Linked DNA regions of Salinivibrio kushneri. The protein of the gene in region 3 interacts with the protein of the main gene of each other region in a pairwise test. Links are inferred from orthologs where the notes say so. Each region holds a gene or a part of one and is shown on either strand. Other genes may lie near its edges. The genes, in order: zipA, N8M53_RS09905, ftsZ and N8M53_RS06550.

Region 1 (2,930 bases), 360 kb from region 3 along the record:
GCGCCAAAGCTTAGCGATGCGCCCCGCTGTTGGTTTAAGGTCTGGCGCATGGCGGGAAACGACACCTTGTGATTATCGAACGGGTAATCACAGTATTGAATCGCCATCATCCACGCGCTAAACAAAAACCAGATCACAGGCCCCACGGTTTGTCCGATCGCGGGTATCCACAGCAGCAATAAAAAGCCGAGTGCTCTGGGGATGTAGTAAGCGAGCTTTTGCCATTCTCGTTTCATCACCCGCGGGATATCTTTAATAATGCCAGCCAAGCCATCATCAGGTGCCCGCGTTCCTGACAGCTTTGCCTCCACATGTTCGGCCAACAGGCCATTGAACGGTGCCGCTATCCAGTTAGCCAGTGTGCTAAACACGTAGGAGAACACCACAAAGATCGCCACCACGACTAAAGGCCATATGAGAAATGAAAGCCAAGAGAGCCATTCGGGTAGGCTAGCCATCCAATGGTCTATCCAGTCACCAAACTGTGATAATAGATAAAGGAACGCGCCGCCCAGCAGCAACACATTGATCAAAATAGGAATGATCACAAAGCGGCGTAAGCCGGGTGCCATCATCAATGAAAAACCCTGGAACAAGTAGCCAGCGCCACTTTGAGGGCGGGGGCGAGCATAATTCGCCATGATATCTCCTTGATAACAATGTTGGTCACAACAAGCCGCACGCAAGCGGTTGATACAAAAATAACGATGTGCGCTATATTACGGGGGGAATCGCTGGGATGACAACGGCCTAATAATGGGAAAGTTTAACGATTTGTGTGTCGCTATTCGTTAAATTGTCCCCAACTTTTGATACAGTTAACTAAGTTGACGATTAACGCATTGCGTCAGCCAACAGGCCCCGCTTATGATCGCGCTACCCTTTGCAAACTGGTTGGCGTTGTGACATAAGCTAATCAAAACGCTGAACATAGATAGATTTGAGAATCGATGATGCAGGAATTGCGCCTTGTACTGATTGTGTTAGGAGCACTAGCAATCGCAGCTTTGCTTTTGCATGGCCTCTGGACAAACAAGAAAGAAAAGACGACCAAGTTTGGCGAAAAGCCGCTGGGAAAGCTGGATGATGACAGTGACGATCAAAAGTTTGACCAAGATGGTATTGGCGCAGTCAGAGTCGTCAGTCGCACGAAAAGCGAGAGCGACAAGCCTGCGCGCCAAGAGCCTGCCATGAGCTTTGGCGAGAAACCTGATGTGGATCCCTTATTTGCAGGCCAAACTGAGACGGCCTCTGAGCCGCAGGAGTCGGTATATCCCTCCATGTCGGCGACGGATGATGAGCCATCTTTCTCTACCACAACGTCGAGTTCTGAGGATGTAGAGAGCGATGAGCCAGCGCCTGTATATTCACCTGCCGAAGAGACTGACGAGCCAGTGCCACACGCACCCGCCAGTGAAGCCGTTGATGCCGATGCGCCTTTGCAACCAGAGTCGCAAGACACGGGCGAGCAGCAACAGGATGAAGCCCCGACCGATGATACCGAAGTACTGGTGTTACATGTTCATGCGAACAATAACCAAGTTTTCACTGGGCTTGAGCTTATTCCCACTCTGGAACAGTATGGCCTCCGTTTTGGCGATATGGGCATTTACCACCGCCATTCTGACTTGTCTGGTAGCGGGAAAGTGTTGTTCAGTGTCGCGAATATGGTCAAACCCGGTACCTTCGATGTCAGCCATAGTGAAAGCTTTGAAACACCGGGCATTAGCTTTTTTATGACCTTGCCGTGTTACGGTGAGCCTGAGCAAAACTTCAAACTCATGCTACAAACGGCCCAGCAAATCGCGGATGAATTGGGCGGCTTAGTGCTGGATGACGCACGCACCATGATGACCCCGTCACGATTGGATGAATATCGCGAGCGCGTCAAAGTCTTCATGGTCAAATAGCCTGCACACACGCGACTATGGTTTAAGCAGACAGCGGGACATGGCTCCCGCTATCTGTGATTTATCGATATACTTGCCCGCAACCGACTCCGCTCAGACGACGAATCAAACATGGCTTACAGCAAACAACAACTCGATGATTTAAAGCACCAGCTTAACTATCACGCCTACCGGTATTACGTTGAAGATAGCCCAGAGCTGCCCGACGCCGAGTACGACCGCCTGATGCAAGACTTATTAGCCATTGAGGCGGCACACCCTGAATGGGTAACTAGCGACTCACCGAGTCAGCGAGTCGGGGGCGCGCCACTGAGTGCCTTTGAAACCGTGACCCATGAGCTTGCCATGTTGTCGCTCGATAATGCTTTTGAGCCGGCGGATTTGGATGCCTTCGAACGTCGTTTGAAAGAGCGCCTATCGCTGGGCGCAGAGCAGGCCGTGACCTACACCTGTGAACCTAAACTCGATGGGTTAGCGGTGAGCCTGATTTACGAAAATGGTGAGCTGGTTCAAGCCGCGACGCGAGGAGATGGCACTACGGGCGAGAACATTACCCACAACGTCAAAACCATTCGCAATGTTCCCCTCACGCTACAGAAGGGGGATTGGCCAACACGGCTTGAAGTGCGAGGTGAAGTCTTCATGCCGAAAGCGGGCTTTGAGGCACTTAACGAGGCTGCGCTTAAAAAAGGCGATAAAACCTTTGCCAATCCGCGTAATGCGGCAGCAGGCAGCCTACGCCAACTGGATCCTAAAGTCGCCGCCAACCGACCATTGAGTTTCTATGCCTATGCGGTGGGTGTGATGTCGACTCCCTTCGGCCAAGGGCAAAGTGAGCGCTTACAAAAGCTCAAAAAATGGGGCTTAGCGCTCAGTCCAGAAGTGAAACGGGTGGAAGGGCTAGAGGGCGTGAAAGCCTACTACCAAGACATTATGGCGCGCCGTGATGCGCTGCCCTACGAAATCGACGGCGTCGTCATCAAAGTGGACAGCATTGCCAGCCAAGAACGGTTAGGGTTT
Region 2 (2,906 bases), 1.7 Mb from region 3 along the record:
ATGTCTGGGTTGTTTTGTTCAAGGTCCTCAATGACACTGACTCGTAACCGAAGTCGGTCAGCAACATCACGAACACTCCAGCCCATTTTCTCTCGCGCTTGCTTTAATACTTCCCCGGGCGCAGGTTGGGTATCAGATTGCGCTTGTTCTTCCGTCTGTTCAGTATTCATTCGCTAGGTACAATTGATATTCTTTGGATTCTGGAAACCGTTGCGCCAATCGCTGAGCGTCATGGGCAGCTCGCTCCGTGTAGCCTTGTTGCTGATAAGCTTTCACTAGCAATAACAGTCCTGCAGGTTGAACACCAACGCGTTGGTGGAGCCGCTTGATACGTGCTACGGCCTCTGCCACTTGCCCAGTATCTATCTCTAATTTGGCAAGTTGTAAACCAGCACGGACATTAAGCGGGTCGTGATCAGCCGCTTTGCTAAACAAGGCTTTTGCGCGTTCTACGTGGCCAGCTTTTAGCTGACAAAACGCCGCGTTTTCATAACTGTCTGACACACGATGATAATACGGTTGTACGACTGCTTGCAAAAATGCGTCATTCGCCGCGGCAAATCGCTGTTGTTCGCACAAGAAAACACCGTAATTGTTATATACATCACCTTTTTCAGACGCTTGCGCTAACGCTTTTTGATATAAGCGATCCGCTTTGTCGTTTTCACCGACACGTTGTTGATAATACGCCATCGACAGCGAGGTGCGATAGTAGTTAGGCGCATATTGGCGCGCTTGCTGCAAGTTTTGCTGCGCTTGTTGATAGCGATCACTGTTTAGATAGCCTAATCCCAGTGCAATGCGCGCCTCTGCGGCTTGAATCTTATCAAACTTGGGCTCGTTATGCTGCGAACCTGACGATGAACATCCAGCCAACGCCATCAACATGCCCAATACCCAAACCGTTTTTGTCATGCTATCCCCTTGTCACCCTCTCATTTAGACGGGTCGAACAGGGATAACCTCCTGTGCGCCCAGTCGCTTCTCGGCACGCTTGGTTCGGTCGACAATGTCACCGGCAAGTTGGCCACACGCTGCGTCAATGTCGTCGCCTCGTGTTTTACGTACCGTCACCGTAAAGTCGTATTCCATCAAGGTTTTCATAAACCTATCAATACGAGAATTACTCGGTTTGTTGAACGGTGATCCAGGATACGGGTTAAATGGGATCAGGTTAATCTTCGCTGGGGTGTCTTTTAATAGCTCTGCGAGTTGGCGCGCATGCTCCATGTCGTCGTTAACATGATCCAGCAAGATATATTCTACCGTCACACGGCCGCGGTTGGCATTTGAGGTTTCAATATAACGGTGTACCGCATCCAGAAAAGCCTCAATATCCCAACGATCATTAATCGGCATAATTTGGCTACGCAGCTCATCGTTCGGCGCATGCAGTGAGATCGCCAAGGCCACATCGATTTTGCCAATCATTTGCTCCAAGCCAGAAACCACGCCAGATGTCGACACGGTGACCCGGCGCTTAGATAAACCATACGCATTGTCATCGAGCATCAAATTCAGAGAGGGGAGAAGATTTTTCATGTTGAGCAGTGGCTCTCCCATGCCCATCATCACCACGTTGGTGATCGGACGACGGCCCGTCTCTTTCTCAATGCCAATCTCTTTTGACGCACGCCACACCTGTCCGATGATCTCAGACACACGCAAGTTGCGGTTAAAACCTTGCGCTCCGGTTGAGCAGAATTTGCAATCAAGCGCACAACCTACTTGAGAGGAGACACACAGTGTTGCCCGATCATCTTCGGGAATATACACGGTTTCCACGTCTTGACCGCCCACACGCATTGCCCACTTGATGGTGCCGTCTTTGGAGTAATGCGCTTCACTGACTTCTGGGGCTTTAATTTCTGCCACCCGCTTGAGTTTCTCACGCAACTTCTTGTTGATGTTGTTCATTTCATCGAAGTCGTCGCAACCAAAGTGATACATCCACTTCATGACTTGGTCAGCGCGGAAGGCTTTTTCGCCGAGCTCATCAGCGAAGTAGGCACGCAATCCTTGCCTGTCAAAATCAAGCAGATTAACTTTCTCTGTCGTCATTGGGGGTTGCCTCGTAAGAACTAGCTAGGTGGTAAGACTCAATCATCGCCTCACGCGTGCCGACGCCTTACCTTGATCATAGCCAAGATATCTCCTCGGGACGCGCTTAAGGCGCGAAATTGTACAGGCTTTAGATCACAGTTTCCACTCTCTAACAGCGGGGTTATTCAATGTGGTCGTCTGATATCGATAGGCAGAAAAAAAGAGGCTGACGCCTCTTTTGGAAGGTTAAAAAGCAGGTGCTTGATTTAGCAGCGAGGATGAATTTCATCCGCGGTAAAAAAGTACGCGATTTCGCGCTCTGCAGATGCAGGGCTATCAGAGCCATGCACTGAGTTGTATTGCATGCTTTCCGCATAGTCAGCGCGCAATGTGCCACAGGCCGCTTCTTCTGGATTGGTTTTTCCCATCAACTCACGGTAGCGGCTGATCGCGCTCTCGCCTTCCAGTACTTGTACCATGATAGGGCCTGACGTCATGAACCCAACCAAGGATTCAAAGAAAGGCTTCCCTTGGTGCTCGGCATAAAATCCTTCTGCCTGCTCTTTGCTAAGATGGAGCATTTTCGCTGCGACGATACGCAAACCAGCACTTTCGATACGCTGATAAAGCGTGCCAATCAAATTACGCTCTACGGCATCAGGTTTAACGATAGAAAAAGTGCGTTCAATGGTCATTCGCTTGTCCTTTCACTGTCTGAATCTGGCCCGCTAGGGGCAACAACGCGCTTACCCTAGCAAATTTCCTCGTCTGTCCCTATGACCAATCGGGTGAAGCGTTAACTCACACAAAAAATTGTTAACACTTCACTCGACGTATCACGGGCTATTTGGCTTGTTCAAGTA
Region 3 (2,878 bases):
ATGGCCCGATTTATACGCACGCATTTCACCAAGAATGCTGTGACCACACATGTAGAGGTCACCGATAGCATCCAGCACCTTGTGCTTGACCAATTCGTTGTCAAAACGCAGACCTTCCTCGTTCAAGATGCGGTAATCGTCCAGCACAATGGCACAATCGAAGCTGCCACCCAGACACAGATTCTGTGACTGCAAGTACTCGATATCACGCATAAAACCGAAGGTACGAGCACGGCTTAAGTCTTTAATAAAAGACTGACTAGAGAAGTCCAGCACCAAGTTTTGTTGCTCTGATTCAATCGCGGGGTGGTCGAATTCGATAGCAAAATCAAGACGGAAGCCATTGTAAGGCAATAACTCCGCCCATTTGTCATCGTCTTCAATGCGAACAGGCTTTTTAATGCGAATGAACCGTTTTGGTGCGTTTTGGACGTCGATACCCGCAGACTGCAGCAAAAAGATGAACGGGCTTGAACTGCCATCCATAATCGGAATTTCTGGCGCGTCCACTTCGATAATAATGTTATCGATCCCCATGCCTGCAATCGCTGCGCTGAGATGCTCAACGGTTGAGATGCGAACACCCGCGTCATTGACTAAGGCGGTGCACAACATGGTGTCGCGCACATCCTCAGGGTTAGCCGGAAAATCTACCGGCGGCTCCATGTCTGTGCGACGGTAAATCACACCGGTATTGGCAGGAGCCGGACGCAGAGTAAGCGTAACCTTACGCCCAGAGTGGAGACCCACACCAGTCGTTTGGACCATACTTTTCAATGTTCGCTGTCTAATCATCGGCTTATCTCAACTTTTTCTCAAAAAAGTGTGCTCTGCGTCACTCATTACCCTGTCACCTTAGACAAGGGGAGCGTGATGGTAGCACATCACTGGCTACAAACCAAGCAATTGCGATTAGTCAGCTTGTTTACGCAAAAACGCAGGAATATCGAGATAATCATGCTCGGTCTGCGATTTTGGTGCTGCATTCGATGATGCAGCAGCAGGCTGCTCTTTCGCCGCAGGGTTTGCACTTGCCGCCTGTGGTTTCTCTTGCAAAGGCTGTGCCTTTTTCGGCTCTGCCTGTGCTTGCCCAGACTGTGAATTGGTGACCAAGGTGATATCTGGCTTGCGCTCATTACCAATCCCGGTTGCCACCACAGTCACACGCAGCTCATCGCTCATCTCTGGATCCATCGATGTACCGATCACCACTGTTGCATTGTCTGATGCAAACGCTTTGACGGTATTACCCACGGTCTCAAACTCATCAAGACGCATATCAAAGCCTGCGGTAATGTTCACCAGCACACCACGCGCGCCAGCAAGATCGATATCTTCAAGAAGCGGGCTAGAAATCGCCATTTCTGCTGCTTCTTCGGCACGGTCTTCACCGGTTGCCACGCCGCTACCCATCATTGCGTGTCCCATTTCTGACATCACAGTGCGTACGTCAGCAAAGTCGACGTTGATGTGGCCTGGGCGAGTGATCAACTCAGCAATCCCTTGCACAGCATTACGTAGCACATCATTTGCTTTGGCAAAGGCATCGAGCAAGGTGATCCCGCGACCTAACACCTTGAGCAGTTTTTCGTTCGGGATCGTGATCAGCGAGTCAACATTTTTTGACAGCTCTTCGATACCCTGCTCTGCAAAGGCTAATCGCTTCTTACCTTCAAAGCTGAATGGTTTGGTCACTACAGCAACGGTCAGAATGCCCATCTCTTTCGCGATTTCCGCGATGACCGGCGCGCCGCCTGTCCCTGTACCACCGCCCATTCCGGCTGCGATAAATACCATATCGGCACCTTCGAGCTCAGCTTTAATCGCATCGCGATCTTCAAGGGCAGAATCTCGGCCTACTTGTGGGTTTGCCCCCGCACCTAGGCCTTTAGTGATGTCACCACCAATTTGAATGACCGTACCTACGCTGCTTTTACGTAGTGCTTGGGCATCCGTGTTAATGCTAATGAAGTCAACCCCTTCGATTGACTCACGCACCATATGCTCAACGGCGTTACCACCGCCACCGCCAATGCCGACGACCTTAATCACCGCATCGTCAGACATTTCCATCATCGGTTCAAACATGAGTTCTCTCCGTCCTTCCTGTTCGCATCAGGGTTAAAATTCTTTCTTAAACCAGCTACTCAGCTTATTAATCCAGCTAGCCACAGCCCGCTTTTGTTCTGGTTCACTCGTTTCTGTCAGCAAGCTTTCTTTGCCGTAGTGTAAAAGCCCAACCGCGGTTGCATAACAAGGCGCTTGCACGTAGTCGGTCAATCCTGTGACATTCACCGGTTGTCCCACTCTCACCTGGTTTTGGAAAACACGTTCTGCGCATTCAACCAAGCCGTGCATTTGTGATGCACCCCCAGTGAGCACAATCCCCGCTGCCATTTGATGTTTAACACCATCGCTACGCAACTTCTCTTGGATAGCGACCAGCTTTTGGTTCACCAATCCTAGGAGCTCTGAGCAACGCGGCTCAATCACCTCTGACAAGGTTTGTCGCTGCAATGTCCTTGATGGGCGTCCTCCCACACTTGGGACATTGACTTTGGCGTCCTTGTTCACCAGCTCACTCAATGCACAGCCATATTTCACTTTAATGTCTTCTGCATCGGCCAGCGGTGTGCCAAAGGCATACGCGATATCACTTGTAATCACATTGCCCGCATAAGGGATCACCTCGGCATGGCGGAGGGCGCCTCCTGTCCATACAGCAAGGTCCATGGTGCCGCCACCGATATCGACGACACAGACACCCAACTCTCGCTCATCCGGTGTGATCACGGCATGGCTTGCTGAAAGCCCGGAGAAAATCAGTTGATCAACGCTAAGACCACAACGTTCGACTGCTTTCTCAATATTTTTTGCG
Region 4 (2,958 bases), 980 kb from region 3 along the record:
ATACGGGGCTTTTTTATTAGGAGGGATAATGCTTTACCGCCTCGCCAGACCGGCTATCTTTCAGTTAGATCCAGAAAAAGCACACGATCTAACCATTAACACCCTTTCTCGATTTCATCACACCCCGCTTCGCTTTTTGTATTCCCAGCATCTTCCTCCTCGCCCAGTCACTGTGATGGGACTCAACTTTAATAATCCCGTTGGCTTAGCGGCAGGGTTAGATAAAAACGGCGAGTGCATAGAAGCCTTTGGCGCGATGGGCTTTGGGTTTGTAGAAGTAGGGACGGTGACGCCGCGCCCGCAACCGGGCAACGATAAACCGCGGCTTTTTCGCATCAAAGCGGCGGAAGGGATCATTAACCGAATGGGCTTCAATAACCACGGCGTTGATGCATTGGTGGACAACGTTAAACGTGCGAAAAACTTCAATGGTATATTGGGTATTAACATTGGTAAGAACAAGGATACCCCCATCGAACAGGGCACCGATGATTATGTCGCCTGCATGCGAAAAGTGTATCCACATGCTGACTATATTGCCGTAAACATTTCGTCGCCTAATACGCCAGGATTACGCACGTTACAATATGGCGAGATGTTCGATGAACTCCTTAGCACACTAAAAGCGGAACAGGCACAATTGGCAGACGTCCACGATAAATACGTGCCTTTAACGGTTAAGATTGCCCCAGACTTGAGTGAAGAAGAAATTCAACAAGTGGCGCAAGCACTGATTCGTCATCAGATCGATGGTGTGATTGCGACCAACACCACGCTTGAGCGCTCGTTGGTAGATGGTATGCCACATTATCGTGAAGCGGGTGGGCTAAGTGGCCGTCCTGTGCAACTTAAAAGTACCGAGGTTATTCGTCAGCTGCATCGTGCACTTGATGGTGCGATGCCCATCATAGGTGTCGGAGGGATTGACTCAGTCACCGCGGCGCGTGAAAAACTCGAAGCGGGTGCAGACCTGGTGCAAGTCTACTCTGGGTTAATTTACCAAGGCCCTGGGCTCATCAAACAAATCGTGCGTCATATTTAGGCTAAGAAATAAAGTCTTAAGGTATAAAAGGGGGCGTTTTCTTCCCCTTTTTTTTTCGCTTCAGCCCATTACACTTCAGGCAATGGCAGTGTTGTTATCGCCAGACACCCAGTTAGTGAGTCATCGCGGGAGCTGAAGTATGTTAAAACCTAACAATGCATGGAGATGGTATTTCGATAATACATCGAATTCGCTAATGCTAGATTTAGGCGATGACATGGTCTTTCGTGTGGCGATCAGTGCCAAACACCTCATCCCCGATGCGTTCTCATCATCCCCATTTTCTGTTGAGGATGCATCACTCTTTCAGCGTTTGACAGAGCCTCTGTCAAATCTTTCACTTTCCGGCCCTCGTCAGGCCGAACTCGCTTTGAACGCAGTGGCAGCCTATCGCTTCCACAAGCCTGTCTTACCTAAAAGCTGGTTTTTCGAGCCACAACAAGACACTATTGCCACCCCTGAGTGGGGGCAAATCGTCGAGCTCACCAGTCAAACAGGGGATAGGGCGCCGTTTATTATCATAGAGAACGCCGGTTCTGCCTCGCTCTGCATGCTCGCGCGCGAAGCTGACTTTGAACTGAGCGCGAATAAAAAAATGGCGTTTTGTGGTGCGATTAAAGTAATGAACGACCGGCTATCGCAACCAATACCTCAAACAAATAGCCAAAAAGGTCGCTTTGCGTTAGTGGGCTGAGTGGTTTTCACCCAGCCCACGCCTCCTTTCTTCCCTCACTTTCCTTGTTTCGTGTATAGACGGCCACGGTGTGGCTGTATCTTAACGTTTCTTATACCAAACAGGCGTGCATAAAAAATGTGATGTCAGTTCATTTTATGAGCGAAAAGTGTGCATGTACCTGAGCGTTTTTTCATTGATTTAAGGGTGTTCTCGCCCTAATAACAACAATAATTGACGAGTTTTTTCCCGTTTTATCCGTCAGGGCACTTGCGAAAAACCTGTCTGGTATAGTCCAGTTTTCGTGGATTTTTGTTCGTTCTTAAAGGGAAAGAAAAGCCGTTTTCATTTTTCTAGAGTCAGAAATAATCAGTATAGTAATAGCAGTGAATGCTTACACTCGTAGGTTAAAGGTACATTTAACCAGAGGAGGTGAGTGAGAAAGCAAGGCGGTTTCCAGGAGGAAACAGACAAAGGGAGCGTGCCAGGGTAATTGATTCCTTTCAGAAACAGTCACCCTCTAGCATCTGTTTCTCATTGGAAACAAAAATACGGCGATTTATTCATCATTCAATGGAGATTGTCGCCGCTTGGGTCAACGACAGGCGTAAGATTGATGTATAATCGCCGCCATGATGATAACGACGCCCAAAGGGTGTAGAGACTGAATGAAACACTATCTCGCAATAACCGCTCGAGGTCTCGAGCACATGCTAGCTCAAGAGCTTGAACAACTTGGCGTATCTAGCCTCAAGCAAGTTCATGCAGGGGTTAAATTTAAAGCCGACGATTCAACACTGTATCAATGCTGTTTATGGAGCCGGATTGCGTCACGGTTTGTTTTGGTGCTGGGCGAATTCGCGGTGCGCGATGATATGGATCTCTACCTCGGTGCGACGGCGATTAACTGGCCAGATTATTTTCACTCCAGTCAGCGGATTGCGGTGGACTTTAATGGTACTAATCGCGAGATTCGCAACAGCCAGTACGGGGCGCTGAAAGTTAAAGACGCGATAGTAGACAAGTTTGAAAAGTCGAATTTGCCCCGCCCAAGCGTTGACCGCGAGCAGCCTGATTTACGTATTCATATGCGATTATCCAAAGACCAAGGTTTGCTCGGTATCGATATGGTTGGAAGCGGCCTACATCAGCGCGGCTATCGCACTCAAGCAGGTGCTGCGCCTTTACGAGAAACCCATGCTGCAGCCTTGGTCGCAAGGAGTGGCTGGAAGGCGGAGCAGCC

What was found.
Region 1: the proteins of ftsZ (region 3) and zipA interact in binary tests that used the Escherichia coli proteins (3 or more experiments, as listed by UniProt). The link is inferred for Salinivibrio kushneri from one-to-one orthologs.
Region 2: the proteins of ftsZ (region 3) and N8M53_RS09905 interact in binary tests that used the Escherichia coli proteins (3 or more experiments, as listed by UniProt). The link is inferred for Salinivibrio kushneri from one-to-one orthologs.
Region 4: the proteins of ftsZ (region 3) and N8M53_RS06550 interact in binary tests that used the Escherichia coli proteins (3 or more experiments, as listed by UniProt). The link is inferred for Salinivibrio kushneri from one-to-one orthologs.

Annotation. Positions count from the first base shown.
Region 1 is NZ_CP114588.1:749,716-752,645, forward strand. It holds zipA (cell division protein ZipA), read left to right. Parts: upstream 1-950; coding sequence 951-1,910; downstream 1,911-2,930. Other genes in the region: cysZ (sulfate transporter CysZ), read right to left, coding at 1-641; ligA (NAD-dependent DNA ligase LigA), read left to right, coding at 2,022-2,930. UniProt on the Escherichia coli protein: Essential cell division protein that stabilizes the FtsZ protofilaments by cross-linking them and that serves as a cytoplasmic membrane anchor for the Z ring.
Region 2 is NZ_CP114588.1:2,104,053-2,106,958, forward strand. It holds N8M53_RS09905 (bifunctional tRNA (adenosine(37)-C2)-methyltransferase TrmG/ribosomal RNA large subunit methyltransferase RlmN), read right to left. Parts: upstream 2,062-2,906; coding sequence 940-2,061; downstream 1-939. Other genes in the region: rodZ (cytoskeleton protein RodZ), read right to left, coding at 1-170; pilW (type IV pilus biogenesis/stability protein PilW), read right to left, coding at 160-915; ndk (nucleoside-diphosphate kinase), read right to left, coding at 2,310-2,738; pepB (aminopeptidase PepB), read right to left, coding at 2,887-2,906.
Region 3 is NZ_CP114588.1:392,112-394,989, reverse strand. It holds ftsZ (cell division protein FtsZ), read right to left. Parts: upstream 2,089-2,878; coding sequence 913-2,088; downstream 1-912. Other genes in the region: ftsA (cell division protein FtsA), read right to left, coding at 2,122-2,878; lpxC (UDP-3-O-acyl-N-acetylglucosamine deacetylase), read right to left, coding at 1-795. UniProt on the Escherichia coli protein: Essential cell division protein that forms a contractile ring structure (Z ring) at the future cell division site. The regulation of the ring assembly controls the timing and the location of cell division.
Region 4 is NZ_CP114588.1:1,373,611-1,376,568, reverse strand. It holds N8M53_RS06550 (cell division protein ZapC), read left to right. Parts: upstream 1-1,181; coding sequence 1,182-1,736; downstream 1,737-2,958. Other genes in the region: rlmKL (bifunctional 23S rRNA (guanine(2069)-N(7))-methyltransferase RlmK/23S rRNA (guanine(2445)-N(2))-methyltransferase RlmL), read left to right, coding at 2,384-2,958; pyrD (quinone-dependent dihydroorotate dehydrogenase), read left to right, coding at 29-1,042. UniProt on the Escherichia coli protein: Contributes to the efficiency of the cell division process by stabilizing the polymeric form of the cell division protein FtsZ. Acts by promoting interactions between FtsZ protofilaments and suppressing the GTPase activity of FtsZ.